2 linked regions of the Parazoarcus communis genome follow. The protein of the gene in region 1 binds, or shares a complex with, the protein of each later gene. Links are inferred from orthologs where the notes say so. Each region holds a gene or a part of one and is shown on either strand. Other genes may lie near its edges.

What was found.
Region 2: the proteins of nusB (region 1) and rpsJ are in contact, whole or in part, in a solved structure (PDB 3D3B), measured with the Escherichia coli proteins. The link is inferred for Parazoarcus communis from one-to-one orthologs.

What each region holds. Positions count from the first base shown.
Region 1 is NZ_CP022188.1:1,696,988-1,700,217, forward strand. The notes cover bases 221-3,131. They hold nusB (transcription antitermination factor NusB), read right to left. Parts: upstream 1,944-3,131; coding sequence 1,497-1,943; downstream 221-1,496. Other genes in these bases: CEW87_RS07730 (DEAD/DEAH box helicase), read left to right, coding at 221-1,365; ribH (6,7-dimethyl-8-ribityllumazine synthase), read right to left, coding at 1,940-2,410; ribBA (bifunctional 3,4-dihydroxy-2-butanone-4-phosphate synthase/GTP cyclohydrolase II), read right to left, coding at 2,513-3,131. Also shown: more of CEW87_RS07730, read left to right, coding at 22-220; more of ribBA, read right to left, coding at 3,132-3,230. UniProt on the Escherichia coli protein: Part of the processive rRNA transcription and antitermination complex (rrnTAC). The complex forms an RNA-chaperone ring around the RNA exit tunnel of RNA polymerase (RNAP).
Region 2 is NZ_CP022188.1:641,793-645,040, reverse strand. What follows is about bases 104-3,032. They hold rpsJ (30S ribosomal protein S10), read left to right. Parts: upstream 104-1,376; coding sequence 1,377-1,688; downstream 1,689-3,032. Other genes in these bases: rplD (50S ribosomal protein L4), read left to right, coding at 2,456-3,032; rplC (50S ribosomal protein L3), read left to right, coding at 1,803-2,441; tuf (elongation factor Tu), read left to right, coding at 129-1,319. Also shown: fusA (elongation factor G), read left to right, coding at 1-101; more of rplD, read left to right, coding at 3,033-3,076; rplW (50S ribosomal protein L23), read left to right, coding at 3,082-3,248. UniProt on the Escherichia coli protein: Involved in the binding of tRNA to the ribosomes. Part of the processive rRNA transcription and antitermination complex (rrnTAC). The complex forms an RNA-chaperone ring around the RNA exit tunnel of RNA polymerase (RNAP).

The sequences.
Region 1 (3,230 bases):
GCCAGCAATACAGGAAGAATCATGACATTTCAGAGCCTCGGCCTCGCCGACGAACTTATCAAAGCCGTTGAGCAAACCGGCTACACCATCCCGACCCCGGTACAGATGCAGGCCATTCCCGCCGCCATTGCCGGTTCGGACCTCCTGGTGTCGAGCCACACCGGCAGCGGCAAGACTGCAGCCTTCACGCTGCCGTCGCTGCACAAGCTCATCGACCGTCGTCCGGCGCCTGGTGCAGGTCCGCGCGTTCTGGTGCTGACGCCCACCCGCGAACTTGCCCAGCAGGTCGAGAAAGCGGTGCAGACCTACGGCAAGGCGCTGCGCTGGCTCAACACCGCCTGCCTCGTCGGCGGCGCGCCGTTCTTTGCCCAGGTCAAGCAGCTGCAGCGTCCGGTCGACGTAGTTGTCGCCACCCCGGGCCGTCTGCTCGATCACCTGAACCGTCGCAAGATCAAGCTCTCCGACGTTGAAGTGCTGATCCTCGACGAAGCCGACCGCATGCTCGACATGGGCTTCGCAGAAGACATCGACGCCATCGTTGCAGCAACCCCGGCCCAGCGCCAGACCCTGCTGTTCTCGGCAACGCTTGATGGCGTGGTCGGTCGCATGGCCGAGCGCATGACGCGCAACCCGCAACGCATCGAGATCGAAGTCGCCAAGGAAGACCGCGGCCAGATCGAGCAGCGCCTGATGTTTGCTGACGACATGGGTCACAAGAGCCGTCTGCTCGAGGCCCTGCTGGGTCACGATGGTCTGCAGCAGGCCGTGGTGTTTACCGCGACCAAGCGCAGCGCCGACGAACTTTCGCTGAGCCTGCAGGAAAAAGGTTTCTCTGCCGCTGCGCTGCATGGCGACATGCACCAGACCCAGCGTAACCGTACCCTCGACCGTCTGCGCCAGGGCCGCATCGGCGTGCTGGTCGCAACCGACGTTGCCGCCCGCGGTATCGACGTTGCCGGCATCAGCCACGTGATCAACTTCGATCCCCCGCGTCAGGCAGAAGACTATGTGCACCGTATCGGCCGTACCGGTCGTGCCGGTCGTGACGGTATCGCGATCACCCTGTCGGGCCCGCGTGAAACCGGCCTGATCCGTGCGATCGAGCGTTTCACCGGTGACCGTCTTGAAGTGCACACCATTCCCGGCATGGAGCCGTCGCCGCGCAAGCCTTCGGGTCCGCGTCCGGCAGGTGCTGGCAATGGTCGCCGCTTCGGTAATGGTGGTGGCTTCGGTCGTCCGGCAGCCGGCAATGGCGAACGCCGTGGCGCGGGTGGTGGCGGCGGTTACGGTGGCCGTGACGGCCATCCGTCCAGCCGCAGCGAGCGCAGCCATGGCGATCGCCGTGACCGCAGCTCGCGCGGCTAAGCCTTCAGGGCTGTTGCCTCAGATGTAAAAAATCCCGCTTCGGCGGGATTTTTTTTGCCTGTGAAGGCGCGATGCGTCGTGAGCCGGGGCGAGGGGCGGGGTGCCCCGCGTCGCCCCGGTCGACCGGGGGTTCAGCCCTTGGCTGCGCGTGCGGCTTCGACTTCTTCAGGACGGATGTTGGCGGCGAGCTTGTCGAGTACGCCGTTGACGAAGCGATGGCCGTCGGTGCCGCCAAAGCCCTTGGCCAGCTCGATGGCTTCGTTGATCACCACGCGGTAGGGCGTTTCGAGGTTGTGCCGCAGTTCGTGTGCGCCCATCAGCAGGATGGCGTGCTCGATCGGCGACAGCTCATTCACCGGGCGGTGGATCAGCTTGGCGAACGAGGCCTGCAGCGACTCGACGTTATCGAGGGTGCCGTGCAGCAGGCTGACGAAGAGTTCGCGGTCGACCTTGTCCAGATTCTCGGTGTCGGCCTCGAGGTGCTTCTGCACCGAGGTCATCGAGTTTCCCGACAGCAGCCACTGGTACACGCCTTGCAGTGCAAGTTCGCGTGCGCGACGACGGGCCATCTTGCTCATGGCAGTACCTTCATCAGATTGGCCATCTCGACCGCCGCACGGGCGCAGTCGCTGCCCTTTTCGTGCGTACGGGCGATGGCCTGGTCGTCGTCCTCGGTAGTGAGCACGCCGTTGGCGATCGGAATGCCGGTATCGAGACCGACACGGGTGATGGCTGCGCCCATCTCGTTCGAAACCAGTTCGAAGTGGTAGGTTTCACCGCGGATGACCGCGCCGAGTGCGATCAGGGCGTCGAACTTGCCGCTGTTGGCGAGCTTCTGCAGCACCAGCGGAATTTCGAGTGCGCCGGGAACGGTGGCGATGCGGATCAGGTCGGGTGCGACGCCAAGCTCGATCAGCTCTGCGGTACAGGCCGACAGCAGGCCTTCGCAAACGTCCTGGTTGAAACGGCTCATGACGACTGCGATACGCAGGCCCTTGCCGTTCAGGTCGTTCTCGTACTCATGGATGTTTTCGTAACGTGGCATGGTTTCGATTCAATATTAGGTTGGTTTGTGGGCGGTGCCACGCATGGCACCCCGCGCAGGTGAAGGGGCGCGGCGCAGGTGCGCTGGCCGCTTCGCTTGCGCTCAGTCCTGGTCGACGAAACCCGTGATCTCGAGGCCGAAGCCGGTCATGCTCGGAATCTTGCGCGGGTTCGATAGCAGCCGCATCTTGCCGACATTGAGCGCACGCAGAATCTGCGCGCCCACGCCGAACAGGCGGGCATCCCATTTCACCGGACGATCCGCGGTACCGGTCAGGCCCGCCAGCAGTTCGCGACCGGACTGGGGGCGGTAAAGCAGCACGATCACGCCGGCGTCGGCCGCAGCAAGCCGTGCCAGCGAGTGATTGACCGGGAAGCTGTGACGATTGCTTTCGGGGTCGAGAAAGTCCACGACCGAGATCGGCTCGTGCACCCGCACCAGGGTCTCGTTCTCGGGGCGGATGTCACCGCGCGACAGGGCGAAATGCACGTCGCCCGAGGTCTTGTCCTCGAATGCGGACAGCAGGAAGGTGCCGTGCACGGTCTCGACTTCCTTCTCGGTGACTTTTTCCACCAGGTGCTCGTTTGCTGCGCGGTACTCGATCAGGTCGCGGATTGCGCCGATCTTGAGACCGTGCTCCTTGGCGAACTCGATCAGATCCGGCAGGCGGGCCATGGTGCCGTCGTCCTTGAGGATCTCGCAGATCACCGATGCGGGTTCGACGCCCGCGAGGTGTGCGAGATCGCAACCGGCTTCGGTGTGGCCGGCACGGATCAGCACGCCACCCTTCTGGGCGGTGAGCGGGAAGATGTGGCCCGGC
Region 2 (3,248 bases), 1.1 Mb from region 1 along the record:
GCTCGCTGTCACAGGGTCGTGCGACCTATTCGATGGAATTCAAGCACTACTCGGAAGCGCCCAAGAGCGTTGCCGAGGCAGTGATCAACAATCGCAAGTAATCAACGATCTAAAGCGAGGATTTAGTAATGGCTAAGGGTAAGTTTGAGCGTACGAAGCCGCACGTAAACGTTGGCACGATTGGCCACGTTGACCATGGCAAGACCACGCTGACGGCGGCAATCACGACGATTCTGTCGAAGAAGTTCGGTGGCGAGGCCAAGGACTATGCGTCGATCGACAGCGCGCCTGAAGAAAAGGCACGCGGTATCACGATCAACACCGCACACGTCGAGTACGAAACCGAAAATCGTCACTACGCTCACGTTGACTGCCCGGGTCACGCTGACTACGTGAAGAACATGATTACCGGTGCTGCGCAGATGGACGGCGCGATCTTGGTGTGTTCGGCCGCTGACGGCCCGATGCCTCAGACTCGCGAGCACATTCTGCTGGCGCGTCAGGTTGGTGTTCCGTACATCATCGTGTTCCTGAACAAGTGCGACATGGTCGACGACGAAGAGCTGCTTGAGCTCGTCGAGATGGAAGTGCGCGAACTGTTGTCCAAGTACGACTTCCCGGGCGACGACGTGCCCATCATCAAGGGTTCGGCGCTGAAGGCGCTCGAGGGTGACCAGTCGCCGATCGGCGAGCCGGCCATTTTCGAACTGGCTGCTGCGCTTGACAGCTACATCCCGACGCCTGAGCGTGCAATCGACAAGCCCTTCCTGCTGCCGATCGAAGACGTGTTCTCGATCTCCGGCCGCGGTACCGTGGTGACCGGTCGTGTTGAGCGCGGTGTCGTCAAGGTCGGTGAAGAAATCGAAATCGTGGGCATCAAGGCCACGGTCAAGACCACCTGCACCGGTGTTGAAATGTTCCGCAAGCTGCTCGATCAGGGTCAGGCTGGCGACAACGTTGGCGTGCTGCTGCGCGGCACCAAGCGTGAAGATGTCGAGCGTGGCCAGGTGCTGTGCAAGCCGGGTTCGATCAAGCCGCACACCCACTTCACGGGTGAAGTGTATGTTCTGTCGAAGGAAGAGGGTGGTCGTCACACCCCGTTCTTCGCGAACTACCGTCCGCAGTTCTACTTCCGTACCACGGACGTGACCGGTTCGATCACGCTGCCGGAAGGCACCGAGATGGTCATGCCGGGCGACAACGTGTCGATCACCGTCAAGCTGATCGCCCCGATCGCCATGGAAGAAGGTCTGCGCTTCGCAATTCGCGAAGGTGGCCGTACTGTTGGCGCCGGTGTCGTCGCCAAGATCATCGAGTAACATAAAAACTGCGCGGGGCCACAGGGCTCCGCGCATTCGCTCTTTGGGAACAAAATCATGCAAAGCCAGAAAATCCGCATCCGCCTGAAAGCTTTCGACTACCGCCTGATCGATCAGTCGGCACTCGAAATCGTTGACACTGCCAAGCGCACCGGTGCTGTCGTCCGTGGTCCCGTGCCGCTGCCGACGCGTATCGAGCGTTTTGACCTGCTGCGCTCGCCGCACGTCAACAAGGCTTCGCGCGACCAGATGGAAATTCGCACTCACCAGCGCCTGATGGATATCGTGGATCCGACCGACAAGACGGTTGATGCACTGATGAAGCTGGATCTGCCGGCTGGTGTGGATGTAGAGATCAAGCTGCAGTAATAATCGCGCTTGCGTTTATTTCGATAGGGCCGGTATAATCCGGCCCTTGTGCCTTTTGGTGCAATTTATTTGTTCGACCCCCGGTCAATCGAAACCGGGAATCAGGAGAAAAAAATGAGTCTAGGCCTTGTAGGGCGCAAGGTCGGCATGACTCGCATCTTTGCTGAGGATGGCAGGACCATCCCGGTGACGGTGCTTGACGTGTCCGACAACCGTGTGTCCCAGATCAAGACGCCTGAAACCGACGGCTATGCCGCGGTCCAGGTCGCTGTAGGTAAGCGTCGCGCCAGTCGCGTCGTCAAATCGCTCGCCGGGCATCTCGCCAAGGCGGGTGTCGAGCCCTGCCGCATTCTGCGCGAGTTCCGCGTTGATGCCGAGCAAGTCTCCGGCTTCAAGGCTGGTGACGCCGTCGGTGCTGATCTGTTCGCTGTTGGCCAGAAGGTCGACGTGACGGGTGTCACCATCGGTAAGGGTTTCTCCGGTGTTCAGAAGCGTCACAACTTCGCATCGAACCGCGCGTCGCACGGTAACTCCGTGTCGCACAATTCGCCGGGCTCGATCGGTATGGCGCAGGACCCGGGTCGTGTGTTTCCTGGTAAGCGCATGGCTGGTCAATACGGCAACGTTCAGCGCACCACGCAAGGTCTCGAGATCGTGCGTGTTGACGTCGAGCGTCAACTGCTCCTGATCAAGGGCGCGGTGCCGGGCTCCAAGGGTGGCGACGTAGTCGTTCGTCCCGCGGTCAAGGCTTGAGGGGCGATTACGCAATGGAACTGAAACTATTGAATGATCAGGGTCAGGCTGCGTCGACGCTGCAGGCGTCTGACGTGCTGTTTGGCCGTGAATACAACGAAGCGCTGATTCACCAGCTCGTGACCGCCTATCAGGCGAATGCACGTTCGGGTAATCGTGCCCAGAAGGGTCGTGCCGAGGTTAACAAATCGACGCGCAAGCCTTTCCGTCAGAAAGGTACGGGTAACGCTCGTGCCGGTATGGCGTCCAGCCCGCTCTGGCGTGGCGGCGGCAAGATCTTCCCGAACTCGCCCGACGAGAACTTCTCGCAGAAGGTCAACCGCAAGATGTATCGCGCCGGTGTTGCCGCGATTCTCTCGCAGCTGGCTCGCGAAGACCGTCTTGCTGTGGTCGAGGATTTCAGCGTTGAGGCGCCGAAGACCCGCATGCTGGTTCAGAAGCTCAAGGGTATGGGTCTGGACTCCGTGCTGGTGATCACCGATGGCCTGGACGAGAACCTGTTCTTGTCCTCGCGCAACCTGAATCAGGTTCTGGTGCTCGACGTTCACGAGGCCGATCCGGTTTCGCTGGTGCGTTTCCCGAAGGTGCTGGTCACCAAGGGTGCGCTGGCAAAGATGGAGGAATCGTGGCAATGAGCGCTATTACTCAGGAACGTCTGCTGCAGGTGTTGCTTGCCCCTCAGATTTCCGAAAAGGCGACCTATGTCGCCGACAAGAACGAGCAGGTGGTGTTCAAGGTCGCGTCCGACGCAACCAAGCCCGAGGTGAAGGCGGCTGTTGAGCTGCTGTTCAAGGTGCAGGTTGAGTC